One region of the Terribacillus sp. AE2B 122 genome, then DNA from elsewhere that is predicted to be linked to it. Evidence: riboswitches for the same ligand, from Rfam matches in the RefSeq annotation. Region 1 holds a riboswitch; each other region holds the start of a gene.
What was found. A riboswitch is a leader RNA that binds a small molecule or an ion and turns the genes downstream of it on or off. The one in region 1 is predicted to bind S-adenosylmethionine.
Positions count from the first base shown of each region.

Region 2: another riboswitch for S-adenosylmethionine. It lies ahead of AE2B122_RS03520 (Na+/H+ antiporter NhaC family protein); the one in region 1 lies ahead of AE2B122_RS12430 (LLM class flavin-dependent oxidoreductase).
Region 3: another riboswitch for S-adenosylmethionine. It lies ahead of AE2B122_RS14370 (iron-containing alcohol dehydrogenase family protein); the one in region 1 lies ahead of AE2B122_RS12430 (LLM class flavin-dependent oxidoreductase).

Region 1 covers NZ_LR700946.1:804-11,443, forward strand. The annotation lists gene AE2B122_RS12415 (MetQ/NlpA family ABC transporter substrate-binding protein) at 1-91, opposite strand, end outside; gene AE2B122_RS12420 (methionine ABC transporter permease) at 111-773, opposite strand; gene AE2B122_RS12425 (methionine ABC transporter ATP-binding protein) at 742-1,773, opposite strand; gene AE2B122_RS12430 (LLM class flavin-dependent oxidoreductase) at 1,777-3,174, opposite strand; SAM riboswitch class I at 3,268-3,370, opposite strand; SAM riboswitch class I at 3,498-3,603, shown strand; gene AE2B122_RS12435 (acyl-CoA dehydrogenase family protein) at 3,675-4,826, shown strand; gene AE2B122_RS12440 (aldo/keto reductase) at 4,868-5,845, opposite strand; gene AE2B122_RS12445 (sulfurtransferase) at 5,887-6,729, opposite strand; partial or broken gene AE2B122_RS12450 (winged helix-turn-helix transcriptional regulator) at 6,999-7,342, shown strand; gene AE2B122_RS12455 (VOC family protein) at 7,620-8,000, opposite strand; gene AE2B122_RS12460 (hypothetical protein) at 8,297-8,512, shown strand; gene AE2B122_RS12465 (GNAT family N-acetyltransferase) at 8,595-9,116, opposite strand; gene AE2B122_RS12470 (MarR family winged helix-turn-helix transcriptional regulator) at 9,140-9,592, opposite strand; gene AE2B122_RS19515 (PspC domain-containing protein) at 10,072-10,320, opposite strand; partial or broken gene AE2B122_RS12480 (GNAT family N-acetyltransferase) at 10,378-10,640, shown strand, end outside.
Region 2 covers NZ_LR700942.1:681,982-692,621, reverse strand. The annotation lists gene AE2B122_RS03550 (2,3-butanediol dehydrogenase) at 1-999, shown strand, start outside; gene AE2B122_RS03545 (amino acid permease) at 1,526-2,887, shown strand; gene AE2B122_RS03540 (AraC family transcriptional regulator) at 3,327-4,331, shown strand; gene AE2B122_RS03535 (SDR family NAD(P)-dependent oxidoreductase) at 4,351-5,145, shown strand; gene AE2B122_RS03530 (sugar O-acetyltransferase) at 5,263-5,874, opposite strand; gene AE2B122_RS03525 (sugar MFS transporter) at 5,969-7,168, opposite strand; SAM riboswitch class I at 7,576-7,684, shown strand; gene AE2B122_RS03520 (Na+/H+ antiporter NhaC family protein) at 7,771-9,060, shown strand; gene hisJ (histidinol-phosphatase HisJ) at 9,314-10,141, opposite strand; gene AE2B122_RS03510 (ATP phosphoribosyltransferase regulatory subunit) at 10,262-10,640, shown strand, end outside.
Region 3 covers NZ_LR700947.1:78,101-88,740, reverse strand. The annotation lists gene AE2B122_RS14410 (MFS transporter) at 1-1,117, opposite strand, end outside; gene AE2B122_RS14405 (helix-turn-helix transcriptional regulator) at 1,122-2,165, opposite strand; gene AE2B122_RS14400 (NUDIX hydrolase) at 2,237-2,746, shown strand; gene AE2B122_RS14395 (hypothetical protein) at 2,769-3,131, shown strand; gene AE2B122_RS14390 (glycosyltransferase family 2 protein) at 3,198-4,274, shown strand; gene AE2B122_RS14385 (DUF456 domain-containing protein) at 4,338-4,826, shown strand; gene AE2B122_RS14380 (DUF3817 domain-containing protein) at 4,856-5,149, opposite strand; gene AE2B122_RS14375 (carbon-nitrogen family hydrolase) at 5,244-6,026, opposite strand; gene AE2B122_RS14370 (iron-containing alcohol dehydrogenase family protein) at 6,023-7,117, opposite strand; SAM riboswitch class I at 7,194-7,296, opposite strand; gene AE2B122_RS14365 (pyridoxal phosphate-dependent aminotransferase) at 7,403-8,581, shown strand; gene AE2B122_RS14360 (MBL fold metallo-hydrolase) at 8,621-9,751, opposite strand; gene AE2B122_RS14355 (metal-dependent hydrolase) at 9,765-10,391, opposite strand; gene AE2B122_RS14350 (DUF4385 domain-containing protein) at 10,450-10,640, opposite strand, start outside.

The sequences.
Region 1 (10,640 bases):
TATCGGATGAGGCACTGCTTTCTCCAGAACCACAGCCTGCTAAGACTGCTGTGAACACTGCGGCAAATAACAATAAGATAGCTTTTTTCATTTTTGTTCCCCCTTAGAGTTCATCTTTTTGATACGACTCTTGCTATAAGATCGCCAAGGTATTGAACAACCTGAACGAGTACAATCAGCACGATAACTGTGGTGAACATGATCGTATTATCGTATCTGTAGTATCCATACCGTATTGCCAAATCGCCGATTCCGCCTCCGCCTATTGTGCCGGCCATGGCAGAATACCCAATCAGACTGATGGCAGTAATGGTTAGTCCTGTTATTAAGCCAGGCTTTACTTCTGGAAGAATGATACTTTTGATAATCATCCACGGAGAAGCACCTACCGCAATAGCCGCTTCTATCACACCTTTATCAATGTCTCTTGCTGAGGACTCTACGATTCTTGCATAAAACGGGATAGCCGCAACAGATAGAGATACAGAAGCCGCTAAAGGTCCAATGGTCGTATTAAGGAGAAATTGTGTAAACGGCAGTAAGAAGACAAGCAGAATGACGAAAGGAACGGATCGAATGAGATTGATAACCAGCCCAGCCACTCTTTTCACTACTACGTTTTCTAGAAATAATCCGCGATCTGTTACAAATAATAGTATTCCAAAGGGTAATCCGATCAAGATGGCCACAGCCAAGGCAATGGAGACCATTAAGAGTGTTTCGAGAAATGCTTGATTCAATTCAGGCAAGATGGCGATTACGCGATCCATCATCAAACACCTCCACCTTACTTACTTTGTCTCTAAGATAAGCAATTGCTTTATTCACTTCCGTTTCATTTCCGCTTAATTCCATGATAAAAATTCCCAACGGCATGCTTTGGATGTACTCTACTTTTCCGTGCAAAATATTGCCGCGTACCTGAAAAGCCTGAAGCATATCCGATACAACTGCTTCTGCAGCAATGCTGCCTTTGAATTGCAGCCTGATCAGCTTTCCATTTATCTCTCCCAATAGCTCTTCTGGAAGATCAAAATTAAGTACAGTCTGGATAAAGGATACTGTTAACGGGTTAGAAGGATCGGAGAAGATATCATAGGTTGAACCTTGCTCGACCACCTTCCCATCCTGCATTACAGCACAACGGCTGCAGATTTCCTTTACTACTTCCATCTCATGCGTGATGACAACGATGGTCAGACCTAGTTCTTTATTTATTTTCTTGAGAAGTGAGAGAATTGATTTAGTTGTTCCAGGATCCAGTGCAGATGTAGCTTCATCACATAAAAGGATCTTCGGCTGATTCGCAAGCGCCCGAGCAATACTGACCCGCTGCTTCTGACCGCCGCTAAGCTGTGCTGGATACTGATCCTTTCGATCCTCCAATCCAACGAGGGCAAGCAGCTCCTCTACTCGCTGCTTGATCTGTTTTTTGTCTGCTCCGGCAGCTCTTAATGCAAATGCTACATTTTCAAATACCGTTTTAGAGGAGACCAGATGAAAACCTTGGAAGATCATGCCAATTGACTGTCTTGCTTTTCGTAATTCCTTTGGAGACAGCTCATGCAAATTAACTCCATCAACAAAGACTTTCCCAGACGTCGGCTTTTCCAATAAATTAATACACCGCAGCAACGTACTCTTACCTGCTCCGCTGTACCCAACAATTCCAAATACTTCCCCAGCTTCAACGGCTAGTGTCACATCGTCAACGCCAACGATTTCCTTTCCTTTGCTGCTGTACTTCTTTGTGATGTTTTCCAGTTTTATCACCTTTCATCTCCCTCTCCTGTTGGTATTTTCGGGCGATCGATAGTCACTTGCAGGATGCCCAGATGGCAGTCTGCCTGATTCATAGTCAAACAATTTCTCTCTCAATGTTCCTGTTTTATAGGATTGTTTATAAAGTCCGCGTTCTTGAAGAATTGGGATAACCAGATCAATAAAAGATTCCAGATCTCCAGGAGTAACAAGGTGGTTCAAATTAAACCCGTCCACTCCAGATTCCTCGAATTGAAGCTGGATAGCATCAGCTACCTCTTCTGGATTCCCCACTATCAAACTTTTGTCAGGGGTATCAAACCGCTTCAATGCTTCGCCTACTGTCAGCTGCTTGGCTGCATCCTTTGTCAACGAGGCTGCTTTATAGTGACCTCCTTCGGTTGTTTTGCCGTATATAAACGGCTCGTCAGGATCTAGTTCCTCATATTCGGAAATGTCATAGCCGCTTGCACCAAATTGCGCCTTAGCTGCATCTGAGCTCCAATGACTCGTGTATTCCTGATACTTTTGGTGTGCCTCTTCCGTTGTTTTCGCTACAATAACGCTTAGGAAAGAGAAAATCTTAATATGATCTGGATTTCTACCATGCTTGGCAGCTCTCTCCCTTATATCCTCTGCATAATAACGGATACGTTCAGGCGTAGGTCCTCCAACAAATACACATTCCGCATGTTTAGAAGCAAATTCCCGTCCCTTTTCAGACGTACCTGCTTGATAAATAACAGGAGTTCTCTGCGGAGAAGGCTCACTCAAATGCGGTCCCTCAACCTGGAAATAATGACCTTCATGATTGATTTCATGCACTTTTTCAGGCTTTACTAGAACTTGGTTTTGCGGATCTTCAACAACCGCATCCTCCTCCCAGCTGCTTTCCCAAAGCTTATAAGAAACCTCTAAAAATTCATCGGCAATCTTATACCGCTCATCGTGCTTGATCATATCGGTCAAGCCAAAATTACGGGCAGCATTCGGAAGGTATGAAGTCACGACATTCCAAGCCACTCTCCCCTTCGTCAAATGATCCAGCGTGGAAAAACGTCGTGCATTCCCAAATGGCGGTTCATATGTAGTACTCACCGTGACCGCGAACCCTAAATTTTCTGTAACACTGGCCATTGCTGAAACTAATAAAGCTGGATCATTCAAGGGAACCTGCAGGCCGTCACGGATGGAAGGCGCTTTACTATTGCGGTAAACATCATACACACCCAGCACATCGGCGAAGAAAATCGCATCGAACCTGCCGCGTTCCAATAGCTTCGCAAGATCAATCCAATAATCCAAATCCTTATATTGCCGATGCCGCTTACTCTCTGGGTGCTTCCACAACCCATGCGAATTGTGCATCGCACTATTCATATCGAATGCATTCAGAATGATTTGTTTTCCCACTTTTACCCCTCCGTTTTATACAAAATAAAAGACCCCTTCTCAGATTAAGAAGAGGTCTTACTTAGTCGACGCAGGCGTACAACGTCCACTCTCTTCTCATCTTTCAAGCTAGTAGCTTGCTGGAATTGGCACAGTACTGCAGCAGTCTGTTGCCGAGGCTTCAAAGGGCCAGTCCCTCCACCTCTCTGGATAAGAAATGCTTATTGAATTAAAGCTCAATATACAGGACCGTCCATTGCCTGTCAATCAAGTTTTCTAAATTAAATATATAATTGACAATATTCCGTATATGGCATATATTTATGCCGACAACTGAATAAACACACTTATCTAGAGTCAGGGTAGGAACTGGTCCAACGACCCTGCAGCAACCGCTTGTTTGAAGTAAGGTGCTAATTCCAGCAGACAGAGATGTCTGAGAGATGAGAGAGATACATACATAAACGTAACCTCTTTCTCACGAAAGAGGTTTTTTAATTTATTGGATAAGGAGAATGTTCATGCGAGAAACCGAAGAGAAATCAAAAGAGTTTGATCAAGTGATACAGCAAGCAAAGAGCCTTTCTGAAGAATTCAAACAACGTGCAGCTCATATCGATGCCAGCGGTGAATTTCCTTATGAAAACTTTCAAGCGTTAAAAGATAATGACTTTTTGTTGCTGACTGTGCCGACGGAATATGGAGGCAAAGGATTAAATCTTGTAGAGTACTTACAAGTTCAAGAGATACTTGCCCAAGGTGATGCTCCTACTGCTCTATCATTTGGCTGGCAGCTTGGTGTTGTACTGGAAAATGCCGAAAGCAGAAAATGGGATGAACAAAGTTTTCAGGATCTTAGCAACAAAATCATACATGATAAAATTCTTCTTAACTTGGTTCAAACAGAAAACGCCACTGGAAGTCCTTCAAGAGGAGCTGCTCCAAGGACAACTGCAAAACTGGAAGGTTCGAAATGGAGAATTAACGGCCGTAAATCCTTTGCTTCCATGGCTGCTGCTTTAGACTACAGCATTGCCACAGCGACTATACTTCCTTCCGGAAACAAAGGCTTCTTTATAATTGATCACTCCTTGGAAGGAGTATCTGTAGTAGAAACATGGGATAGCATCGCAATGAGAGGAACAAGAAGTGATGATTTAATTTTAGAAGATGTACTAGTTGATCAGGATGCGTTGCTTGTAGAAGAAAACAAAGGCACCTCCACTCCAAGAGGCTGGTACTTACAGATCGCTGCTGTTTACCTTGGTATAGCTGTTGCCGCAAGAGATTATACTATTCAATTTGCGTCAAAATTTCATCCTGTTTCCTTGCCGGGTCCAATTAAGGATGTCCCAGAGGTTAGAAGAAAAATTGGTGAAATAGAGCTCGCTCTCTTTAACGCCAGAGAAGTGCTTTACGCTACAGCTAGAAAGTGGGTTGAGCATCCTGAAAAGAGAACTGAGATGAGTCCGGATTTAGCTGCTGCTAAGCATATTGTCACCAATAAAGCTAATGAAGTTGTGGATCTCTGCATGCGTATAGTCGGAGCCAGAAGTTTGTCTGCCAACAATCCTCTGCAGCGCCACTTTCGTGATGTAAGGGCTGGATTACATAATCCGCCTACTGATGATGCGGTAGTTTATTCGCTTGCGGATGCAGCTCTTCGGCAGTAAAAAAAACTCCTGAATCCATAGTGGATTCAGGAGTTTTCCTTTTACCATGCATATGCATATGGTGCCGAACCACCTGGACCTGGGAAGATCTCATCCAGTCGTTTTAAAACAGATTCATCGAGATTGATTTCAAGTACATCTAACGTACTCTCGAATTGTTCAATCGTACGTGGCCCGATAATTGGCGCTGTTACTGCGGGATTTGCAAGCTGCCATGCTAAGGCAATATTATCCTGTGTTTCTCCTAATTCTTCACACAGTTGACCGAACTGTTCCAATTGATCACGCTGCGCATTGATTTTATCACCAATCTTATCACTTCGGCTTCCTGGCAATTTTTTGAGTGCATTGCGGCCGAGCAAACCTCCATCCAGAGGGCTCCAAGTGATCATTCCAATGCCAAGATGCTTTGCTGCTGGAAGTACTTCTAACTCAGCATATCGACAGTTCAGGTTGTATTTATGCTGCTCCGATACCAGCCCTAAGAAGTGACGGTTTTTGGCTGCACCTTGAGCCATGGCAAGCTGCCATGCAGCAAAGTTACTGGAGCCGACATAACCTATCTTTCCTTGGTTTATTCCTAATTCAAAGGCTCCCCAAAGCTCTTCCCAAGTAACGGCAGGATCAATATGATGCATTTGATACAGCTCAATGTGATCCGTTTGCAAGCGCTTTAAAGAATCTTCAAGATGTCGCCGAATCTTATACGATGACAACCCCGCCTCATCATTTGGACCATCGGCAGCATTATGCATGCTTCCGTATACTTTTGTACCTAAGACCACTTTCTCTCTTCGACCTCCGCCTTGCTTGAACCATCTTCCGATAATTGATTCTGTAAGGCCTCGATTTTCTGCACCGTATACATTCGCTGTATCAAAGAAATTAATACCGCTATCAAGTGCTGCATCCATAATTCGAAATGCATCCTTTTCTTCCGTAGTAGTACCAAAATTCATCGTACCTAAACAAAGTCTGCTTACTTTCAAACCAGATTTACCAAGGTATTGATAGTCCATATTAAGATCTCCAATCTATAATATATTAGGGTTTTTCTTGGTTATTGATTTTTCCCCTTCGCTACGGGATTTTGCTCATACGAAACCCAGTCGCTATAACTGCCCGCGTATAACTTTACATTATCAAACCCAGCCATTTTCAAAGCAATGTAGTTGGAAGCAGCTGTTACGCCTGATCCGCAATACACGATAATTTGATCTTTAAAATCCAGCTCAGCAAATCTTTTCTTCTGTTCCTTGCTATCTTTAAATGACCCTTGTTCCAATCCTTCCGCCCAAAATTTATTGATGGCGCCAGGGATATGGCCTGGTATTCTATCAATTGGTTCCACTTCGCCTATGTAGCGTCGTCCCTCTCTTGAATCTATCAACATTGGAGACTTTTTCTCTTGTTCGACAACTTCTTTTACTTCCCCATAAGAAGCCATCATCTCATTTCTAATGTTCACTTCAAATTCGGCTGTTTCATAGTCAGGTATATCTTTTGTCGTCACGTAGCCTGCCTCATCCCAACCTTTGAAGCCCTCGTTCAATACAAATACTTTTTCATGGCCTAAATATTGAAGCAGCCACCAAAATCGAGAAGCATATGATCCTTCTCCACCGTCATAGGCAATTACCGTTTTTGCATTGTCGATTCCGGCTTTCTCTATGTCAGATTTAAACTGAGCTATGTCAGGCAGCGGATGCCTTCCCCCATGCTTTGAAACAGGAGCGGATAACTGTTTCTCTAAATCAAAATAGACTGCTTCAGGAATATGACTTTCTTTATAAAGCATGGCTCCTTTTTCCGGATTCCCTAAGTCAAAACGACAATCCACTATCTTAATCTGGTCATTATTTAAATGTTCCTCTAGCCATTCCTTACTCACAACAAAATTCACCTTAAATAACCCCTTACAAAATTAGAATAAAACCATGTAATTCTATTTTTAAGAAATCCTCAATCCTCTTATATATACTAGATAGAAATGGTCGTTTCCTTTAAAATCTTGAAGTTAATACTTTTTAATTCAACAAAGACTATTATTTCGCAGCGTTACTTTAGTGAGTTTTTTGTAGTTGCAGCCCCTCTATCCGCAAAGTTACAATAAGACTGCAAGGATATTAATTAAACTAACAGCCCATTTGAAACTAATGGAGGTATATCGGTTTGATAGCAAAAAAAGATCTCCCAGTCTGCCCGGTAGCTACGACAGTTGGCTTAATAGGAAGTAAGTGGAAATTACTTATTTTACAGCAGCTTTTAAAGGGAAGAAAAGATTCAATGAACTCCGCAGAAGCATAGACGGTATCAGCCAAAAGGTTTTGACCCAGAACCTTCGAGCAATGGAGGCAGATGGAATATTAGTTCGGTATGCATATGCAGAAGTGCCGCCTAGAGTGGAATATGAACTTAGTGAATTAGGAAATTCATTACGCCCGATCATTTCCGTAATGGATTCATGGGGAGTAGAATATTTAAATACGCTTAAAGATATGCAAGAGGCAGAATGACTGCCTGCAAAAATAAACACACTCACACCCAGGGACTTTTCCCCCGTATGTAAGTGTGTTTTTATAAATTTCGAAAAGTAACTGTTACTCCTGAAAGGCTTACCAATAAGGATTAATCCCCATAATCAGGAGACAATAAAACCGCCTTCAAGTTTGAAATCAGATAGTTGTTATCCGAAAAATATCTATTCATTACTAATTCTTTTGTTTGCTGAAGATACAATCACGCGCTACTATTTTCTCTTTTCCCGTTAGAAACATCCCTTGCTCATCCCTCCTATATAGTAATTTCTACAGTATTTCCTTCAGGATCTTCTATAACGCTCTCATAGTAGCCATCACCTGTAGTGCGAGGATTACCTTTGATCGTGTAACCGTCCTCCCTAATCATTTTGGTTAACGTATCAACCTCGTCTTTACTTCCAACAGAAAAAGCCACATGCGCCCAACCCAATTGATTAGGCAGCATTTCCTTATTGACCCCCACTTTCTTCATTAATTCCAATCTAGATCCACTCGAAAAAGTTAGAAAATAAGAAGCAAATCCTTTCTTTTCATTCACATACAAACTGTTACTCTCTGCTCCAAAATATCGCATATAAAAGTTCTTCATTCGCTCGATATCTTTCACCCAGATTGCAATATGCTCAATTTTCATTGTGAGACGCTCCTTTTGCCAATACTTATTAATTTAATAGTGTATAAAATGTATCTTATTTCATTTTGAATTATAAGCAGTACACAATTTTCTTTATGTGTTTCAACAGAAAGCTTTTTTAGCGAAGCTCCCCTCTTTGCGTCCTATTCCATTACGACCAGTTTTACATATATCAGATCTCCTTCACTTGTAATAAATACGACTGAAGCATACATTCTGGAATCGATCTCATGTCAATAATTTTTATTCAAAAAGAAATGCAAGACAACACATAATGTACACAAGGGGATTTTATAATGAGAATAATTAGAAAAAACAAAAGGAGACGTAAGATGTTATTGCTCTTGATCGGCATGCTTGTTGTAGTCATTATAACTGTCACCACTCCTAAAGATCTTTTTCATTCTCCAGATGAAATCTCTGCAGCCGTTGCTCAAAAAGCCAAAAGAGATGCAGCACGCTATATAAACTCTAATAGAAACAATAGCAGCAAATCTAACCTTCCTAACTAACGAAACTACAAATAAGGCTGTAATTAAAAGAACAACAAGCTGAGTACTTGTTGTTCTTTTTTACATCATGTATAGAACCGTATCATTCAAGTGTTTTAGCCAAGATGTAATCCACTTGTTCTTCGTCACCCATATAAAACGAATGAGCTCCAGTTTTAACAAAACCATTCTTGCTATAAAAAGCTATTGCGTTTTGATTTTTTTCCCATACTCCAAGCCATATGACCTTCTTATTCAATTCAGCCGCTATTTCTATTGCCTTGTTCATCAGGAACTTACCTAGACCTTGTTTTTGAAATTTGCTTCTTACGTATATCCTTTCAATCTCAAGTGACTCGTCGTCCATTTCCTCAGATTGCGCATCATCTGTGTTTACCTTAAGGTATCCAGCAAGTTCTTCTTTCAAATAAATGAAAAAGAATTGCGAAGAGGTATTCGACAATTCCATGTCCAGCTTTTTCGTGTTATATGCTTTTTCCAAGTAAGCCTTCATATTTTCAGGTGAGTTTTGGTCCTTAAAAGTATCGCTGAAAGTTTCGATGCTAACTTCTTGAAGTATCGGTAGATCCTCCATGCTGCATTTTCTAATATTGATAGATGTCATAGTAATGTGTAGCTCCCTCATATTCAATAGTTTCGCTTGTTCCCTTTTTTCACATATTCCCAGTCAGTTTCAATATTCTTTCTGACTTTTTGAAGAAGTTTGTAGATGGTTTCTACTTCCCTTTCGGACAGCCCAGCTAGTGCTACCTTATCGGAATGATCATTTTCTCTGCTTATGAATTTATAAACATGTTCCCCTTTTTCAGTCGGGAACAGTTTCTTGATTTTTTGATTATGTTTATCATCTCTCTTTTCGATAAAACCATTGATCTCAAGTTTTTTAATAGCACGCGCTGCAGTTGTTCGATCCACTTTTATTATTTCGGCCAGTTTTTCTTGAATGATCCCTGGGTTTTCAACAATCCGGACAAGATATAAATACTGTCCCTTAGCTAGATCATATTCTTTAAATTCTATATTGCTTATAGAATCCAATGCCCTGGCGATCATTCCTATTTCACGTAGAATCTCCTTCATATATACAACTCCATTTATATTTCGTTTTATAAATAGTAAAGGATTTTTGTTGCATTTGCAACAAAAATCCTCATTTCTATCTACGAACCAATTCAATTCTTATATTTTCAAAATTGTGTAGCCTCTTAATCGTTCAATATGCCTTGAATGTGGAATCTTTAGCCCAAAACACCCCTGTTAATATGGTACCAACAGATGTTAGAATCACTATTTTTCGTCCACTCTGCTTTTTTAATGATTTTAATAGTTCATAGGACTGCGCAATCGATATAGCTATAGCTGTTAATGCAATAATACCTATCATCATATTAAATATCCCTTTCTGTATCCTTGAATGAAGTAATCTATTTTTCAAGTAGAGGTAGCTTTTCAACCAATAACACTTTCTGATGTATGTAAATATTTGTATAATGTAATTGTGACACAAGTATTCATTTATTTAGAAAGCCCAATCTTTAAAAAACCAACAGGATTCTTTTCTAATGTCTTTCATCAGGCATCAATATAATTGCTACAATATACAAACCAACTAAATAGAAATTGAATGTAAAGAGCGTTATACATAAAAATATTATCCGCAGCAACCTAGCATTCCAACCAAAAAATTGAGCTATACCGCCTAACACACCAAAACTCACTCGATCGATCGAAGACCTGGCCAATTTCCTTTCAACTTTCACAGTTGCATCTTTCCTTTCTATAATCTTTATTGTGTAATATTTAATCATCACTTTGCTGTTAATACCTAATTATTCTTTCAGCATCTTAGAATCCCTTCATTGTTAGATGGCGTAGAGATAATAGGCGTTCAGCAGATTACATTTACTCCGTACATTACTTATCAGGGAGGATGGAGGGCCACAATTGAAGGTGTTCGTACTAAATCCTCAGAACGCGGAAAAGGCATAGGATCCAAGTTAATTAATTGGGCAATTCAACGTGCTAAAAAACGCGGATGTCATATAGTTCAACTTACAACAGATAAAAATAGACCCGTAGCACTTCAATTCTATGAAAAGTTAGGATTTAAGGCATCTCATGAAGGCTT
Region 2 (10,640 bases), on a different contig from region 1:
TACGGATCGAAAAATGTAAAAGTTGAGAATATCACTGAACCGGAAGTATCCAAGGATACGGTTAAAATTAAAGTTAAATTTGCAGGTATATGCGGTACTGATTTACACGAATACCTACATAAGACCTTTGTAACAGAAGACAAGATGATTTTGGGTCATGAGTTTACAGGTGAAATTGTTGAAGTGGGCGACAATGTAACTAGATTTAAAACAGGCGATAGAGTAGCTGTTGAACCGATTTGGGGATGTGGAGAGTGTGATACTTGTAAAACGGGTAATTATAATATATGTCCTGACATGAAGTCATACGGAATTCATGAGAATGGCGGTTTTGCAGAATACGTTGTAGTAAAAGAAGCAAATGTATTTGCACTTCCGGATACACTCAGCTATGAGTTTGCAGCATTAATAGAACCTCTAGCTGTTGTATTACAAGCAATCAGAAAAAGCAAATTTAAAATTGGCGACAGCGTAGCGCTTTTTGGTGCAGGACCCATCGGACTGCTCTTATCAGAAAGTTTGAGAGCAGCAGGAGCTAGCAAGATCTTTGTGGCTGAAGTTAGTGAGGAACGCAGAAAATTAGCTTTAGAAATGGGTGCGGATATCGTTATAAACCCGATAGAGGAAGATGCAGTGCAAGTCATTAAGAATAATACGAATGGCGGAGTGGATGTTTCCTTTGATGTTGCTGGAGTGGAAGCTACATTTAACCAGTCTCTTGATTGCATCAAACCTAATGGAGAATTCATGATTGTCAGTGTTTTTGCGAATCCAGTTAACTACCACCCGACAATGCAAGTAGTCAGTGAGAAGAAAATAAATTCCTCTCTTGGTTACAATAATATCTTTGCTCAATCAATTGATTTGTTAGCGAAGGGATCATTGAATGTTGAGCCAGTTATTACAAGTGTTATAGCGTTAGATAACATTGTAGAAGATGGTTTTGAAAAACTAATAAGTGATAAAAATGAATGTAAGATCTTAGTTAAACCTAGTTAAGATAGGAAAGCGGAAGATCGGTTTGTATGCTCCCCATTCAAGTAGACAGTTGAAAATTAAACTGTTTACTGAAAGGGGAGTTTTTTTACCTAAAGAATCCAGAAAATATATTATTTTTTTTTTGAATGAGTTGTTCTTTCATCGATGTTTCTTTCACTTTCAAGCTATATTAAAGTTTAGATAGGCAATAAATAACTGTAGAGAGGTTAGTGAATCAAGGATATAGCTCCAAAAGAGCATTTTGTGTCATTGGCAGAAAGGTAAATGAATGGCAGTTGAAGTAATAGCTCTAATTCGGTTACAAGAGACTTTTTATTGAAGGAAGAACCTACAATGGTACAATGTGCACATAGAAAGTTAAGGAGTGATTTTTCTTTATAGGTTTATCATTAAGTTTATTTGATATATCATATGAAATATCCCACATTGTTCACTCATTTTCTGTATTAGATGGCCTATTGGTGAATTGTTTGCTATCAAACAATATAGAACAACGTGAGAAGATAGGTAGCAAGGAGCTTTTGTTATGGAAAGAAACAACCGATCGACTAATGATTTACAAAAAGGTTTAAAAAACCGTCATGTACAGATGATTGCACTGGGCGGAGCAATTGGAACGGGCCTATTTTATGGTTCTGCTTCTTCCATCGGATTAGCAGGACCGGCTATCCCACTTGCTTATTTGGTAGGCGGCTTGATGATTTTCTTTATCATGCGAGCACTGGGTGAACTTTCAGTTGATACGCCAAACTCAGGTTCAATCAGTTATTATGCGTATAAGAATTTAGGAGACTTTTTCGGATTTTTCTCTGGATGGAACTATTGGTTCAATTATGTAGCAGTAACGATGGCTGAGTTGACGGTCGTCGGCATATACGTTCAATATTGGTTTCCGGAAGTACCGACTTGGCTGACAGCATTTGGATTTCTTATCCTGATTACTTGCATTAACTTATTGAGCGTCAAGTTATTTGGCGAATTCGAGTTTTATTTTGCTCTAATCAAAGTGGTAGCTATTATAGGTATGATAATTCTGGGCTTATTAATCATCTTCACTGGTATTGGAAATAATGGTGTACCGACCGGTTTCTCCAACTTATTTAATGAAGGAGGATACCTGCCAAACGGGATGATAGGCATTCTTCTTTCGCTTGTACCCGTTATGTTCAGCTTTGGAGGTGTCGAACTAGTAGGTATAACAGCGGGTGAAGTTGAAACACCAAAAAAGACGATTCCCAAAGCAATCAATCAGGTTGTTTATCGCATCTTAATCTTCTATGTTGGTTCAATGATTGTAATTACGTCTATCTTCCCATGGAATCAAATAGACGGGGAAAGCAGTCCATTTGTCCAAATACTCGACGGGGTCGGTATACCGGCAGCAGCTGGAATATTGAATCTTGTTGTCTTGACTGCAGCTGTGTCGGCGCACAATAGTAGTTTGTACAGTAATGGACGCATGCTGCATTCGTTAGCGAAACAAGGTAACGCACCAAAGTTTCTACAGCGTACTGGGAAAAAGACAGGTGCACCAGTACCAGCTATTTTACTTTCTTCTGGAGTGGCAGGAATTGCTGTTATTATCAACTTCTTAATGCCAGAAAAGGTATTTAGCTACGTTATGGCAACTGCAACAGTTGCAGGCATAATCAACTGGAGTATGATCATTATCATTCATTTAGCGTTTAGAAAACGCATAGGAAAGGAAGCAGCAAGCAAGTTATCCTTTAAGCTGCCATTGTATCCAATCTCCAATTATGTCGTACTGCTATTCCTAGCAGCGGTGATTGTCATCATAGGCTTCATGCCAGATTATCGTTTGGCTCTTTATATATTGCCTATATGGGTACTGATACTTTTAATAGGCTATATACTGAAGAAAAAATGAGTGATGCGTGTCCTTTGAAGGGACACGCATTTCTATTTCGTTCTTGTGGCCCCTGTTTGGTTATATACACAAACAGGGGCATATTTTTGAAGACTCGTAAACAAAACGGCTTGAGTTGAATAAGTATCAAGCATAAAACCCCTATAAATACGCTATGTAAGTTCGGAAAAAATTGAAAAAGCGGTCGGTGGTTCAAGTCCAGACGGAATCATAAATTTAAAAAGCTCGAAACCCTTAGTGCTAAGGGCTTCGAGCTTTTTTGCGTTTTTAAGATAAATGGAGGTACAAGGGTGTGCATATTGACGTCTAATGCAAGTGTATTGTCGGAAAATGCTAATTACTTCACTAGCTATTATAATTAAAATAAAATTACTATCGCTTTGACTCATCATACTTAAGTGTCCACTACTTAATGTATAGATAGAAAGAGGTACAATTCATGACTGCACAAATTTATATAAAGATTCCAGACGGACTCTGGAAAGGTTTTTTTCAACTTGGAATTCCTGCTCAAGAAGTGGTTAGAAAAGCAAAGATGCCTCTTACCGTCATAACTGAATCAGAGGTTACTACAGAGCAATATATCAGAATATGGCAAGCTTTTTCTAACATTATTGATAACACAGGCGCTGGAATGCTTATGCTTCCAACAGCAATTGAAACTGCTCAATATCCATCACCTGTACTGGCAGCATATCATGCCCGTGACTATAGGGATGCTTTAAACAGAATGGCTCGTTACAAAAAAATGTGTCCTCCAGAAAATATTCAAATTGTAGAAAAAGGTACCCAATGCACGATTGAAGTCACTTGGAAGAATGCTGATCTGCCTGTACCGCCAGTGCTAATTGGAACGTTACTTGTGTTTTTACTAGAACTTGGACGCCGCGGCACTGGTTTGCCTATAAAAGCAACTTCAGTAGAACTTACACATTCAATGAATCAACTACTAGAACTTGAAGATTACTTTGGTTGTCCTGTTAAAGTCAACGCTGAACGTAACCGATTGACATTGAACAGAGAGGATCTTGATCGTCCATTTATTTCTTACAATGATGAATTGCTGGAGATTTTAACTCCAGTATTGGATCAAACATTAGAAAGATACAGGAACAGTCCCTCTATAAAAGAGATAGTAAAGTGGATTTTAAAACGCAGTTTAACTAAGGAAAATCTAGACTTACAAGATATTGCAAGTGAACTTGGTATGAGCGGACGTACCTTGCAACGCCGGCTGACTGATGAACAAACTAGCTTTAAAACGCTATTAATGGAAGTACGTCATGAACAGGCAAGAGAATACTTAGCGAACTCAACTTTAGATCTTAAAGAAGTAGCTTTCCTTCTAGGTTATAAAGATCAAAGCTCATTCTATCGTGCCTTTCGTTTCTGGGAAGGGAATACCCCATTGAATTGGCGGGCTGAAAATAACATTAATAAATAATATCAAAGGAGAAAACAAGATGGAAATGGCATTAAATAATAAAACTGCTTTAGTTACTGGTTCTACAAAGGGAATAGGGAAAGCAATTGCTTTAGAACTAGCTAAAGAAGGGGTTAACGTCCTTATAAATGGGCGGAATAATGAAGATGTAGAAGAAATTGTTAAGGGAATCAAGACAGCTTATCCAGCTACTACGCCGCTAAATGCTGCAGCTGACATTGTTGATATTCAACAAAGGAAAGCATTATTAGAGAAATTCCCGGATGTAGATATCTTAATTAACAACATGGGCATCTATGAAATAATGCAATATGAAGAAATCACCGATGACATATGGGAGAAATACTTCCGTACCAACGTCTTGGCGGCAAATGGCTTATCCAAATATTATTTACCGAAAATGTTAGAAAATAATGATGGCCGTATTATCTTTATTGCGAGTGAAGAAGCAGTAATGCCTTCTGGGCTAATGCCTCAATATGGTATGACAAAATCCATGCTCTTGTCTTTATCAAAGAGTTTGTCCATTTTAACAAAAGGATCTGAAGTTACGATTAATACAATTATGCCAGGACCCACTCTGTCTGAAAATGTTCAACAAATTATTGAGGGATTATACACTGATGAAGACATGACATTTGCAGAAAAAGAAGAACATTTTATGATCAATAATCAACCTCAATCTGACATACAGCGATTTATTAGACCAATCGAGATAGGAAGACTTGCTGTATTCTTATGTAGTCCTTATGCTTCAGCGTTTAAAGGGTCCCCAATCCGAATGGATGGAGGGATGATTCCAACGATTTATTAAAGATTTGTCTCGCGCCTTTTTTCAGGTCAAACACTTCTTAAGACGTTTTCATTGAAGTATAGGACTGTTCAAGCTTATAAAGAGAAGCCACACCTGAAGTAAAGTGTGGCTTCTTAATTATTTCTCCACTATCCTTAGATTCTTGAAATAAAATTCTTTGTCATAGTCATTAATTTCTCTGAGTACTCGACAAGGATTTCCTACAGCTACAACATTGGAAGGGATGTCCTTCGTAACTATACTACCAGCTCCAATGACTGTATTGTCTCCTACAGAAACACCTGGAAGAAGTATGGCACCAGCACCTATCCAACAGTTTCTTCCTATAGTTACAGGTACATTAAATTGATACGCTTTTTCGCGCAGTTCGGGTAGGATAGGGTGCCCGGCTGCTGCGATCGTTACATTAGGGCCTATCATAGTATAATCATCAATGTAAATATGAGTATCATCAACTAAAGTTAAATTGAAGTTCGCGTAAACATTCTTTCCAAAGTGAACATGATTGCCGCCCCAATTTGCGTGAAGTGGAGGCTCGATATAGCAATCTTCCCCAATGTCAGCGAACATCTCTTTGAGTAAAGCTTCTCTTTTTTTCAATTCGCTTGGACGTGTTTGATTAAAGTCGTACAGTCGTTCTAGGCATAAGTTTTGGTGTTCTGCTAACTCTTTATCTCCTGGCAGATACATGCTGCTATTGTGCAGGCTATCTTTAATACTCTTAACCATATGTAAAAAACCTCATTCCTTAATATAGATAGATTATAATATCAGACAACTTAAATAAGTATGTTCTGCCATTTCAGGAAATTCAAGATGGTAGTCATTGACTCAGTCGTTTAGGCTCAACACCAGTTTTGTTTGAGCGTATTAAAATCAATCGACAGAACATTATTCCGGCTACACAAGCTAAAAGAAAATAAGGGAATATTAAAAAGGAAATAGTCGCTAGCGACTGTCCTAATAAGGGTGCAACAAGAGTAGCTCCTGTGTAAGCAAAGGCCATTTGAATCCCCATCGCTGCTTGAGAATTATGTTTACCAAAATAAACAGGAGTTTGGTGCAACATGGAAGGATAGATTGGTGCAAGACCCATCCCTATAATTATAAATGATAATAGTGTAAAAATGATTGGTAATGGAAGTAACATAATCAATAAACCAGAAACAGTCAAAGTACAACCTATCTGAATCAAAGATTCATTGTTAATGCGGATTGAAAGAAATCCACTTAACATACGGCCAGCCGTCATACCAAGAAAGTATAAGGAGATCCAGCCAGCGGCATTTTCGGGTGGAATACCTTCTATTCTAACTAAATAACTAGAACCCCAAAGCATCATGCAGGCCTCAGTTGATGCTATCAAGAAAAATGATACCATTCCAAAGGCAGAACCTTTTCTCCTAAACGAGTTCAGCAATCCCATTTTGCTTTCTGAATTGATTTCTTTCGTATATTGAATTCTATTACTATCAGTATCTTCGTATTTTTTCCACTTTGAAAGTGAAAATAGTAGCAGCAGGACTAATGCAAACTGCAATATTGAAATGGTGAAATAACCACTTCTCCAAGAATTCCCCCAAAAAACCAATACGGATAAAATAACAGGACCGAGTAGGGCTCCAACTCCCCAGAAAGCATGTAACCAGTTCATATGTTTTGCTTCGTAGTGAGTAGCAACAAACCTGTTTAAAGCTGCATCCACTGCTCCGGCACCTAGACCTAGTGGTATGGCACATAATAATAGCCATATAAAAGAAGGTGAAAATGAGAAACCAAGCAGTGCAATAGCAGTCATAGCTATACTTATTATAACGATTTTACCAGTACCCAGAACTCTAATTAATCTATATGAAAACAGACTGGATATTATTGTTCCTATAGATATGATAATAGAAGCAATACCTGCATTCCCAATCGGAACGCCAAGGTCAGTGTTCATAAGCGGCCACGCAGACCCCAGTATAGAATCAGGTAATCCTAAGCTGATAAATGATAAGTAAATTAAAAAAATGAAGAACATTATATCCTCCTATTCATATAAAGGGAGCTTACATTGCAAATAAAGTTAGCAGTTTGCAATGCATATAAATCACGCTTCATAATTAATCGAAGCAATGCTGTGTTAAATGACTTACAAATCTAATCGCATAAACTTACTTAATTATATTTTTATTCAGCGATCTCCTGCTTCATTCATATTAAACATTCATGAAATTAGAAACGAAAAGTTTTTAAGGATGAAATAATCTTGAATTAGAAGCCGCTACAGCCAACAATTTTGAAAGAGCGTAAAAGAGGGATGTTCACGTGTAATTGTCTTTCTAATAAGGAGCTATAATGAAAGCATTATCGAGGATTTCTAAAACTATTGATAAAAGGTAAGGAGATGTGTATAATCCTACTTACTGTGAAAAAAATATTCTTTTCTTCTTATTTAGAGAGATGGAGGGACTGGCCCGAAGAAATCTCGGCAGCGGAGCTTATGTGATTAAGTTGCTGTGCCAAATCCAGCAAGCTGCGGCTTGATAGATAAGAAGAGTGTTTTATAGATATAAAGCCTCTTCTTATGGATTTAAGATGGGGCTTTATTTTTTGCCGTAAAACAAAATCAGAGGTGGAACAATGAAGAATGCAAATCCATGGGCTCTCATCCCATTTATTGTTTTTCTAGTTTTATTTATTGGATCAGGAATTATCACAGGAGATTTTTATAACTTTCCGGTCATAGTAGCAATCACAATAGCAGCGGGTGTAGCTTTGGCTATGAATCGAAGAGAATCTCTTACTAAAAAGGTTGATATTTTCTGCAAAGGTGCAGGTAATGCCAATGTCATGCTGATGGTGATTATTTTTATTTTAGCAGGAGCGTTTTCTGAAGTTGCCAAAGGCATGGGAGCAGTAGAGTCTGCTGTAAACCTCACTACATCAGTCGTTCCGCAAAACCTACTAGTTGTTGGCCTATTTGTCATTGCATGCTTTATTTCCTTGTCGATGGGGACATCGGTTGGATCAATTGTAGCACTAGCTCCAATTGGAGTTGGGATAAGTGATCAAACCAGTCTTTCGATGGCTTTGGTAATGGGAGCGATTGTTGGTGGTTCGATGTTCGGTGATAATCTATCCTTCATATCAGACACAACGATAACTGCCGTTCGTACGCAAGGCGCACAGATGAAAGATAAATTTAAAGTTAATTTTTGGATTGTGTTACCGGCAGCTATTGTTACGAGCATCATTTTAGGATTCCTTGCAATGGGTGAATCAGCTCAAGTAGATCATATAAGCTATAATTGGATAAAGATAGTTCCTTACGTTCTAGTTATAGTTTTTGCTTTAATCGGTATGAACGTCTTCCTCGTACTGGTTTTAGGAATTGTTCTCGCGGGAGCCGTTGGCTTGATAGATGGCAGCTACCATTTCATGAGCCTGATGCAACAGATTGGTGATGGAATGGCAGGTATGTATGAAATTGCCTTCCTTGCAATATTAATAGCTGGAATGGTAGAGATAATTAAGTTTAACGGAGGAATCGACTATATTCTGCACCTGGCAACGCGAAGAATTAAAACGAAAAAGGGTGCCGAATTTAGTATCGCCGGACTTGTGAGTCTAACTGATGTATCAACTGCTAATAACACGATTTCTATATTAATTACTGGTCCATTAGCTAAGAATATTGCAGATCAGTATGGGATAGAGCCGAGAAAATCAGCTAGTATATTAGATCTTTTCTCTTGCTCAATCCAAGGTCTTTTGCCATACGGAGCTCAATTATTGACTGCTGCAACCGTAGCAGGAATATCGCCAATCAGTATTATCCCATACAGTTTTTATCCAATCATGGTAGGAATTTGTGGTATTATCGCCATCTTAATTGGATATCCGAAGAAGAAAAATACTTCGGGAGAATGACTTTTCAGTTCTCCATTAGAGCATAATGTGTATTAATTAAACTTTCTTCTACTATGGAAATAGAAGCAATTTCGGAACAAGCAGAATTGGGATACCACATACTAGCTTGGTGGTTAAAAACTGGTTCTACCTAATATAAAAAATATACCAGGCAGACTTTACTGAGGGAAATGACAACAACAAAACTTCAATAGTATTCAGTAAGTATGAAAACAGCTGCCCTGGGACACCTGGGCAGCTGTTTTTTGCATATTTATAAAGTTAACCTCTGCGGAATTTGGAGAGAATAATCAGATAAATATTCAAAACCCTTACCAATTCCCCCAGCCGCATGACTGTCTGAACCAGGTACGAGTGGAATTCCCATCTTTGCTGCGTACGCTATAAGTTCAGCTGGTGGATAGATTTCTTTACATAATGGTTTATAAAGACCAGCAGTATTCACATCGAGTTCGTAACCTTTTTCCTTCATTATTTCCAGAATGTTCTGCTGTTCCTTTGAAAATTCAGCTGGCTTCGGATAAGCTAGCTGAAATTTTTGAATTAACGTAATGTGACCAATTCTTTTTGGTTTAAAGAAGCCAAGATCAGCTTCAAGTGAAGCCCGCAGATTTTCATAATAAGTTTTATATAGTGGTGACAATCCGCCAAATACATCAGCAGCACGCCCGAATTCCTCTTCACTGTAATCAATGCAGAAGAAAGACTTATCCGGTGCTTGCAGCATATGAACGGAAAGAATACCATCATCCATTTCTGGACCGTACGTATCAAGGAAAGTTTGTGTTTCTTGTTCGTAGCCTCTGATATAATCTACTTCAAAGCCTATATTAATCTGCAAATCATTTTTATATTGTTTTTGCAGCGCTTTTCCTTCCATTACATAAGCTTCAACATTGTTCCGATCCATTGTGCTGTCACGATGTGGGGCAGGATCTGTAAAGCTTTCTGGGAGTGGAGCATGTTCTGTAAACGATAAATGAGTGAGTCCTTTTTTTATTGCTTGGAGGACATAGGCTTCCATTTTATCGTCTGCGCCATGCTGGCAATACTGGGTATGTACGTGAAAATCTCCTTGCATAGTTTTGCTCCTTTCGTTATGTGTTGACGTTAGTATCTCATTATGTTACATTCAAATCAACAGAAATCCTTTATCATAGTAAAGTGGTAGAATGATAAAGAAAGAATCGGAGGCTTATAGATGTTCTTACCAGCAGGAAGCCGTGATTTGACAGGTCGACAGCTTGTCAATCGTGTCAGTATATACGAAAAGTTCCAGTCTGTCGTGAATTTACGAAATTATCAAGCTATTGAAACACCTGTTATTGAGTATAGCGCAACATTTACCAATCCTTATGCCGGTATGACGCTTAAAAAGATGCTCAAATGGTTTGATGAAGAAGGAGAAATCGAAGTATTGCGTCCGGATTGGACAATTGCTGTTGCCCGTGCTCTTGCAAATCAGCAATCGGATCAGCAGAAATGGGCTTATGCCGGATCTGTATTCAAAAAAGATCATACAGGTGTCGAAAGCCATCAGGCTGGCATCGAAATAATTCGGACTCCAGGTCTGTACGGAG
Region 3 (10,640 bases), on a different contig from region 1:
TACCAATCCACTCTGATAAGAGACCGGCGCAAACAGAAGCAACTGGAAGTAAGGTAAATGTTATGAAGCGGGATGTGGATTGGACACGACCTAGTAAATGCCGTGGTGTATAGCGTTGTCGAATTGTTTTGATGATCGGGTTAACGGCACCTGCAGCTGCTGTTCCAATCATATTGAAGCAAGCCGTCAGCCAGATAGTATCCGTCAGCCCAACACAGATGATGGATAAACCGCCAATCACTTTAGCAGCGAATAATATCTGTTTGTATGTAGAGAACCGATCGGCAAAGAAACCCAGAGATGTACCTAGAATGGCCCCGATTCCCCCAGAAGATAATACGATGCCAAGCAGCAAAGGATCTTTTGTGAGTTGGTTTACATAGATGACCAGTAAAACAATGAGAAATTGTATTCCGAAGTTGGAGATTAGTGATATAAGATTGGTGTACCAAATTTCTTTCTGTTGATAAATGAAAGAGAATCCTTCCCTCAGCTCGTGTATGTATTGGGATATGGAGAAAGTTCTGGAGCTGGTTGTTTGTTGCTCGTATGGAAGCAGGAGCACTAACCACACGGCGAGTAAGGAAAGTCCACATACTGCTATTAAGCTGTAATGGATGCTAAAGAATAGTAGAAAAATACCGCCTATGCTCGGACCAATCACGATGGTAAGCTGAAATATAGCACTTTCCAGACTGTTAGCGAAATGAAGCTGTCGATCGGCAACTAGATGTGGAATGGCAGTAAACTGAGCACCCTGATAGAATTGACCAGCGAATCCGATACACATGGATATGATACAGATAAGCAGGAGACTTATCTGACCGTTTACAGCGAATATACTTAGCAGCAAAAAACAGAGAAATCGGGCAAAGTCAGCAAATAGCAGTACATACTTCCAGTTTGCACGGTCGAGAAAAGGACCGATAAGAGGCTGCAGCAGCATCGTTGCCCGCTCTGCAGCTATAGCAATCGTAACGGCAACAGTGGAAGAGGTTACTTCAAGCACCAGTAGCGGGAGCAGGATGCTGTAAACCTGCCCGGCCATGGAAGCCATTGTAGTACTCATCATCAGGCGTGATAGCGGATGGGTTAGCGTGATCTTCTGCACAATCATGTGATCACTCTTCCAAAAATGACTGTAGATCATGATCTAGGGAAGTGATACTATCTTTATTTGCGTAATAAGCCTGTTTATCTGACCCGATAAGTCCGGCTGATTTGAGCATCTTCAAATGATGGTGCAGTGTTGATTTCGCAACTGGAAGCTGCTCTGTTAATTGCTGGAGCGTTTGTTCACCTTCCAACAAACGTTTTAGCAAGTTAAGTCTGGTTGCATCACCCAATGCTTTATACTTTCTTACAAGCATCGTATCCGGATTATATCTGTTTTCTGGATCGATGCTATTAGCGTGAATTGGATAATAAAAAACCTTCGTACCAGGCAGATCTGCACTGATGGTCCACGGTCTGTAGTGGAAATGGGGAATAAACAATATTGTATTTATAGCATCATCGGGTTTGTAGCTTGTACTGTTTGTAACCCAACGAATAAAGGTCAGTTTATCCATTGCATCCAGCTTTTGTTCTCTATTCGATACATCTCGATCCAGCATATCCTGCAAAATCCCTTCCTGCGGTCTGATCACTTCCTTAAACCATTTTGTCATAACGGAGATCAAGTGTTTCTTCAGGAAAGAGATATCTGCGTTGGCAATAAAAGCGATATAATCTGGGAAGAAAGGGTTATCTGCAGTAACCTTTTGCAGAGTGGCCAATGCGCTTTCATTCCCCTTAGCAGCCTTTATTCGATGTTTTTCGAATGAGCTTCCAATGTAGGGAAAGCTTTGTTCCCGTAATGTCTGTTCCGGCATGTTGAAGACCTCAGCTGTCCACTCATCCAAGGTTGCAGCATTTGAGTGGTGCAGCAGCTGAAGCAGCGTCTTCCAGGTGTTGGATTGATGAATTTCTTGCAGTTCGAGCTGAAGCTCTTCCGAAAAGCCATTTTCGGGATCATCCCACATCTTTTCTACATGCTCGAGTGTTCCAGCAAGTGAAGCATTCGTTACTGCGGCAATTCCTAAAGCTGCTTCCCATAGTAACGATGTTTCAAAACGAATGGTATAATCATGCTTTGCTTTAAAACCCGTCTGAATTATTTGCATATTTATCACCTCGTAAATAATTCTATATTATTAGAATATTAAATTCAACAAAAATAGAACGGAGTGATGGAATGAATAATTATCATCGTGCATTCGGTGTTTATGCTGTTATACATAAAAAAGGTAAACTGCTTGTCATACATAAAGGAAGGGGCCCATATATCAATCGCTATGATTTGCCAGGCGGAAGTCTGGAAAGCGGGGAGGGTTTACTGGAGGCTGTCATTCGTGAAGTGAAGGAAGAAACAGGTTTAAATGCAGCAGTGAAGAAGCAGATTGGTGTTGTCGATTTTATGCTTCCGTGGCAGTGGAAGGATTTTACCCATGTACACCATACAGCAGTTTTTTATATAGCAGAGGCAACTGGAGAATTACGGGTTCCAGAGCAGTTTGCAGGACAGGATGCGTTGGGAGCTGAATGGGTTTCTATTGATAATTTAACCATTTCGAACAGTTCACCTTTGGTCATGCAAGCAATCAATTGGCAAGTGTCGGGAGAACTGCCGCTAGGAACTGTCGTTTATTCAGAGTGGGAAATCAGAGAGGGGAGTTTCCGGGAAGGAGATCAGGGTATTACATAAGAAAAAAGAGGGAGCGGCTTAGGTGAGAAAAGTAGGCTTATATGTATTTAGTCTGATGTTTGTTGTTGCTGGTATTTTGCACTTTGTATTAGATGATGGCTTCGCGGCCATGCTGCCAGCGTACGTACCTCTGCGCTATACGTTGATTTATCTGACCGGTATAGCAGAGTTTCTCCTAGCTATCGGATTATTGGTGCCTGCTACCAGGAAATTAACGGCTATTATCACTGTCATCTACCTGATTGCTATTTTTCCGGCAAACATATACAGTGCCGTCTACGATATACCTGCGCCAGGCTTTGAGGAGACCGACCAAGCACTTCTTTATGCTAGGCTCCTTGCACAGCCGGTACTGGTTTGGTGGATTTGGAAGGTTACGAGATAAAACGCATCTGCAATTCTTCAAAAGGCTTCGCATATAGTGAGGATATCATGTATGCCGAGGTGACTTATGCGTTCCATCAGTTTGTGTATGATTGTTAAAGATGAAGAAGAAGTGCTGGCTGGCTGTTTGGATAGCGTCCAGAATCTGGTAGATGAAATCATCATTGTGGACACAGGCTCCACTGACCGGACAAAGGAAATCGCAGCACAGTACACTACGCGTATTTTTGATTTTGAATGGATAAATGATTTTTCCGCTGCCCGAAATTACAGCTTCAGTAAGGCGACGGGCGAATACATCATGTGGCTCGATGCTGATGATGTGCTGCTGCCAAAGGATCAGGATGCTTTTCGTGATTTATGGAGTGGCTTGACTGATGAAGTGGATGTCGTGTCGATGTATTATCATACAAGCTTGGATGGTGAGGGCCGGCCGCTATACCTATATAGGCGCAATCGAATAGTAAAGCGCAGCAAGAATTTTCGCTGGCATGGTGCCGTCCATGAATACTTAGAATTCGGCGGAAATATCGTGGCATCGGAAATAGCTGTCACACACCGTAAAAGCGAAAAAAACCATACGATTTCAGACCGCAATATGAGGATTTATGAGTCCTTTGTCGCTTCTGGCAAGGAACTGACACCACGCGATATGTTTTATTATGCAAATGAGCTGAAGGATCACGGGAAGTTCGAACTTGCCAAGTCTTACTATATGGAGCTTCTTCAATCAGAAAAGGGCTGGGTGGAGGACAATATCCGGGCATGCCAATATCTGGCGGATTGCTGCAAAGCAGAAGGAGATATAGAAGGGTATCGCATGCACCTGTTCCGTTCCTTCCGTTATGACCGGCCGCGACCGGAATTCTGCTGTTTAATCGGTGACTTACTGACAGAGGATCGGAATTATGATGCAGCTGCATATTGGTATGAGCAGGCCTTGGATTATGAAGGGAAGGAGCTGCCGGGCTTCAGTGTACCTGCTTATACGACTTGGTATCCGTATTTGCAGCTGACGCTTTGCTATTCCCGGATCGGACTGCTTGACGAGGCAAAATCAGCTCATGAAAAAGCTGTGTTCTATAACCCGGATCACCCAAGTGTCCGCCATAACACATCATTCTTCGAGAAGCTCAGTCTTTAATTTCCTTTTGCTGTTTCATATGTCATAATACGTACTATCAAGGTAAGATATGGAGGATTGGTTGTGGCATTAGATATAATTGCTTGGATCATTATTGCGGTGGCATTCATCGCTAGTTTCGCGGGAATTGTTTATCCGGTCATTCCCTCTCCGCTTATGCTTTGGATTGGATTCCTAGTTTTCCAGTTCATGCTCAGTGATGGAGATTTGTCTGTATTCTTCTGGATTGCGATGGTTATCCTGACGGTGATTCTGATTATCTCGGATATTATCGCGAACAGTTATTTTGTTAAAAAATTCGGCGGCAGTAAGTGGGGAGAACGAATTGCAGCAATCGGTGTAATTGTTGGTTCCTTCATCATCCCGCCTTTTGGTATCATTATCGTGCCGTTTGTTGCTGTGCTTATAACAGAACTTATCCAAAGAAGAACACCGAAGGAAGCTATCTATTCTTCAATTGGCTCACTTCTAGGTTTCCTTGGCGGATCGATAGCAAAGATTGTAATTCAATTAATCATGATTGTATGGTTCTTTATAGCAGCTTTCGTATAAAAAAAGCGAGCATCGCTGCTCGCTTTTTCTTATGCGTATTCTGTTTTCTGCAATCGCATATCTAAAATATAATAACCGAATGGAATGACGGATGCGAGCAGGGCTAAGATTGCCCATTTCATTCCCCAGCCAACTTTCAGGGTCGTATAGCCAGTCCAAATGACATACAGGACGAACAAACCGCCATGGATGGCACCTATGTAGGTGACGAAGATCGGTATATCCATCATATATTTCAAAGGCATTGCCAGGAACAATAACAAAAGCAAGGAAGTCCCCTCGAGAAATCCGATGATACGGAACCATTTCAATGTCGCTTGCATGAAAGCCCTCCCAAAAACTATTTATAAATAGTATAAGCAAGCTTGCCCCTATTTACCACTCATCGGGAGAACTTGTCATAACATTGTCAAAATATCATGTTACATCATAGATGGACGGACGTCTGTCCTGAAACACGGGGATGCGGCTGCGAACGTCATCCACTTGGTCAAGGACTGCTTCACCATACAGAATGGTAGCTTCCTCGCCAGCTTCAGCAATGACCTCTCCCCATGGCCCGATGATCATGCTATGCCCGGCGAATTCATTGGCAGGATCGCTTCCAGCCCGATTACAAGCAACTACATAGCATTGGTTTTCGATTGCCCGGCTGAGCAAAAGCGCACGCCAGTGATCCAGTCGCGCTTTCGGCCACTCGGCAACAACGAAGAGCACTTGCTGATCGTGAATCATATGCGTGCGGATGAATTCGGGAAAACGGATGTCGTAACAGATGACGCCAGCTGCTCGCTTATTTCCAATGGAAAAGGAAGCAGATTTGTCGCCTTGGGTCATAAACTTCTCTTCATCCATCAACCGGAATAAGTGCGCTTTATCATATTCATGTAGCAGCTCACCAGCTGGTCCGAAGACAAGCATCGTGTTATAGACACCAGTTTCGGTCTGCTTGGCAATGGAACCAGCGACGATATATTTTTGGTGTGTTTTAGCCAATCTGCTGATGAATCGCTTCGTTGTTTCTCCCTCTGCATCACTTATGCTTTCAAGCCTAGACAGGTCGTAGCCAGTTGTCCAAAGCTCCGGCAGCACGAGGACATCGGCATTTTCCTGTGCCTCATTAACTAATGCTTCCACTGTTCTGTAATTGGCTTCCGGATCACCAAAAACGATATCATGCTGAATTAAGGCAAGTTTCATTGTGTCACTCCCTTATTCGCCGCAACGAATGTCTCGACACTTCGCATGGCGTCCACGACTTGATCTGAATCGGAAACATGCATGAAATGAATGGATTCACCTGGTGCGACAGCGCCGTCTGCAGCAATTTTCATCGCTTTGTCCAAATCCTCTTTTACGCCAAGTTCTTTAAGTACTGTTGGTAATCCGAGTTTTTGATAAATTGGAAGCAAAGTGCGAATCTCGTCAAACTTCTCTTCCAATGCAAGCTGAACAAGAATGCCGTAAGCTACTTTATTTCCGTGCAGCTGCTCATGTGTTTCTGCAAGTCTTGTCAGTCCATTGTGAATGGAATGTGCACCAGCAATTCGGCCGTATTCATCACCGAAACCTCCTACCATACCGCCAGCCATAATGATAGTTTCTGCAACCCGGGTAAATGCACTGTCAGTACGTTCACTTTGTAAAGAACAAATAGCTGCATCTCCTTCGGCAATAAGGATATCCCGGCATAACTTAGCTGCGTTGCGGGATATCTGAACAGCAAGCGGCTGATCCGTCATATTTTCGGTAAGTGCATCTGCTTCGTACCATTTGGCCAATGTATCTCCGATTCCGGCAATCAGATAAGGTACAGGTGTTGTGAGCAAAAGTTTCGGCTCAACAAGCAGCATAAATGCACTGCGTGGGAATACGGTATATTCGACAAAATTACCTGCTTCATCATAAAAAACGCTGAGTGAAGCCCATGGGGAGCAGTTAGAAACGATTGTCGGAATTAGAATGACTGGCAGCCCTGCATCATTGGCAGCGGCTTTGGCAGTATCTAACACTTTTCCGCCGCCGACACCGATTATGAATTGAGCAGCTTCGTTTGTTGCGATGTTTGCTAATCTAGCTGCTTCTGCATGTGTGCACTGGCCGTTATAAGCGACTCGTTTTACTGGCAAATCAATCGGATCCAAGAATGGGGAAGCCGCTTTCCAGGAAGCATTTCCGTGAATAAGCAAACCATTTGTCCAATTCAATTCCGAAAGCCTTGCTGGAAGACTTTCCAGTATATTATCCTCACAGACGTAATAATTCGGAGCGCCTTTTATGTTGATGGTCATGTTGTCACCTCATTGATTTTTTACATAAAAAAACTCTTCCAGACGAATATGGAAGAGGGAAAGGCGGTGTCTAGTCCCCTTATCCCTCAGCGTTTCGCTGTTGGATTTAGCACCGTGTGCAAATGCACCGGTTGCCGGGCTTCATAGGGCCAATTCCCTCCGCCTTCTCTTGATAAGAGTGTGTGATTCATGTATGATTTGTTCATTATCGCATTCTATTTCCAAGACTGTCAAGATTGGTAATAGTCAGAATAAGAAGAGTGAAACAACAGGAGAGTGAGTAAGATGGATTTTCCGTTTTCGGATGCATTGAAACGACTGCCGGAACAGTTTTTTGCCGGCTTAGTACATAAGGTAGGTCTGCTGGAGAAAGAGGGGCACGATATCATCAAGCTCGGACAGGGAAACCCTGATTTGCCGACGCCGCAGCATATCGTAGAGAAACTGAAGGAAGCTTCCGATAATCCGGCTTATCATAAATATTCACCATTCAGAGGCTTTGATTTTCTTAAGCAGGCAGTTTGCGACTTTTATGATCGGGAATACGGTGTAAAATTGGATCCCGCAACAGAAGTGGCCATCATGTTCGGCTCTAAAACAGGTTTGGTGGAAATCAGCCAATGTCTGCTGAATCCTGGTGATTTGGCACTGCTTCCGGACCCGGGGTATCCGGATTATATGTCCGGTATCGAACTTGCGCAAGCACGAACATCGTTCATGCCATTAACCGCTGAAAATGAATTTCTGCCTGATTATGATGCTATTCCTGCTCGTGATCTGGAAGAAGCAAAGCTGATGTTCTTGAACTATCCAAACAATCCCACTGCTGCAACAGCGGATCAGAAGTTCTTCGATAAAACAGTGGAACTGGCAAAGAAACATAAAATCTGTGTGCTGCATGATTTCGCTTATGGTGCACTAGGCTTTGACGGTGAAAAACCACAAAGCTTCCTGCAATCCGAAGGCAGCAAAGAAGTTGGCATTGAAATGTACACCTTATCCAAAACGTATAATATGGCCGGCTGGCGCATCGCTTTTGCAGTTGGTAATGCCTCTGTGATTGAAAGCATCAATTTAATCCAGGATCATATTTATGTAAGTTTGTTTGGCGGCATGCAAGAGGCGGCTGCTTACGCTCTGACAACGGATCAGACATGCGTGGAAGAACTCGTCCGCACGTATGAAAGCAGAAGAGATGCTTTCATCGGCCATTTACGTGCTATCGGTTGGGATGTACCCGAACCAAAAGGTACTTTCTTCGTTTGGCTGCCAGTTCCGCACGGATTTACTTCTGAGGAATTCGCTGATTTGCTGCTGGAAAAGGCGCATGTGGCAGTTGCTCCGGGGAATGGTTTTGGCGAATATGGAGAAGGATATGTTCGCGCAGGTTTATTGGATACGGAGGAAAGATTGCTGGAAGCGGCAAAACGAATCGAAAAGCTCGGTATCTTTTCAAAAGCATAAGAAAGAGCCAGTCCTATATGGGACTGGCTCTTTTGTCTGTCAGCTTGTCACTGCGCAGCGATTTGGGCCGGATTCTATATCGGCTTCGTCTGTGCTATCAATGGTGGCTTTTCCTTGATTGGCTTCCCGAATCAGCTGGTAGCTATTCGGCTGCTGGGAAGGAATGCTATCCAAAACGGAGGAAGCAAATTGGCTCACATCCTGCAGCTGCAATCGGGGATTTTTTCTGTATAAATCTTCCATACGAGCTTGAACTGTACCGTCCGTTTCGATCTCTGACAGCTCGGAAAAATGGGAAGGAAGGACAATCAAGTCCAACGACAATAATGGAAACTTTTCATATAAAGTGTTGTGCAGATTCTTTACCCATTGTTCTGCTTGACCGGCTAAATCTGGGCGGCCGATTGATTCGGTAAAGAGCGTATCTCCAGACAGCAGGAAAGTGTCATCAACGACAAAACTGATGCTTCCTTCTGTATGACCTGGTGAGGCAATGCTGCGCATGCCTTCTTCCGTTTTTCCGAATGGAATCGTCATACCATCTTGTAAAGGAGAAAAGGTGAAAGTCGCTTCTTTTCCATCATCAGCAGGGAACCAATATGTCGCTCCTGTTTCTTCTGCCAGTCTCCGTCCGCCGGACAAATGGTCCGCGTGAAGATGGGTATCAAGTACATGTTTGATCGTCCATCCGTTTTCTTTAGCGAAGGTTGAATAGGCTTCGGTGAACCTTGCCGGATCTACTACAGCTGCTTCTCCATTGGAGACGACCATGTAGGATAGGCAGCCTTTCCCAATACGCATGAATTGATAAATCTCCCCGCCATATGTGAGATCGCCGACTTTATGGGGACTGAGTGTTTCTCCCCAAGCTTGCATGCCGCCAACGACATGAACGATATTATCCATTCCGGCTGCTTGTAAGAGGGAGACGGCTGTCTGAGCTGATTTGCCCCGATAGCACATGACATAGACAGGATCTTGTTCTGGCAGTTCTTTACGGGCCTTATTTGGGTCTGCTTTGATAGCGGCAAACGGAATATCATATCTTTTAACGCTATCGGCTGTAATTGACCAGTCCTGAACATCCGCTTCTTGCCGGATGTCAAGAAGATGAACGGTATCTTTCGCTTTTATTTTTTCTGCCAGTTCTGCTGTGTGCAATGGATTCATGCAATCGTCTCCTTTAGAAATCTTTTTTGATTATAGGAAGGAGCAGTTTGACTCCTTTCTTATTCACTGGGAATATTCTGCTGTCAGCGAGCAGGTGGCTTGCATAACCGGCTGTGCCGGCAAGCTGGGTGCCGAATAGAGCGGTCTCTTGTTCAAAGAATGTCATCAATATGTAGAAATAGATCAGTCCGATCAAGGAGTGAGTGTATGACCGGTGGGCAAGGAAAGATGCAATTCCGATATAACATCCGCTCATGACAACCCATGTATGCCCCGTGTACAATCCGGTCAGCAGAACAGCGATGCCTGTAATCAGCAGCATGAACTTCTTATTGATTACGCGGGAGAGAACCATAATTCCTGCTCCAATCGCTAACCCGATATAACGATCTTGGCCGAATAAATTCCACATACTATATAGAATGAGCAATAATCCGATAAAAATTGTAATATTGCGGATGGCTTTGTGAGAAAAAGTAATTCGGTTAGAGAGGATTCCGCCTGTATCCAAATCTGGTACAAGAGCTGCGACAGCTGCCGTACAAGTCATTGTGACCGTCACAGCGCCTTCTGCATTCAAGGCGGTGGCACTGGCGAAACCTGTGCCAGCTCCGATTAATAGATGTGTGATTCCTTTCATTCTAGCTGTGCCTCCAAAAGTTAGTCTTTAAAAGCATACTAGAATCTTTATGTCATGGCTATCCGTATTGTTTCTGATGCGCTTTCTTACGGGAAAGATAATCTTCATCTTCTCTTATTTCGTCCCATCTTTTTTTGAAAATCTGTGCAGAAGCTGCTTTTTCTTCATCAATTTGGCGGTCATGCCTTTCTGTCTTGTCTGCATCCTTATATTTTTTGCCGCCTTTATAATTAGCGTAGCGGCGAGCAC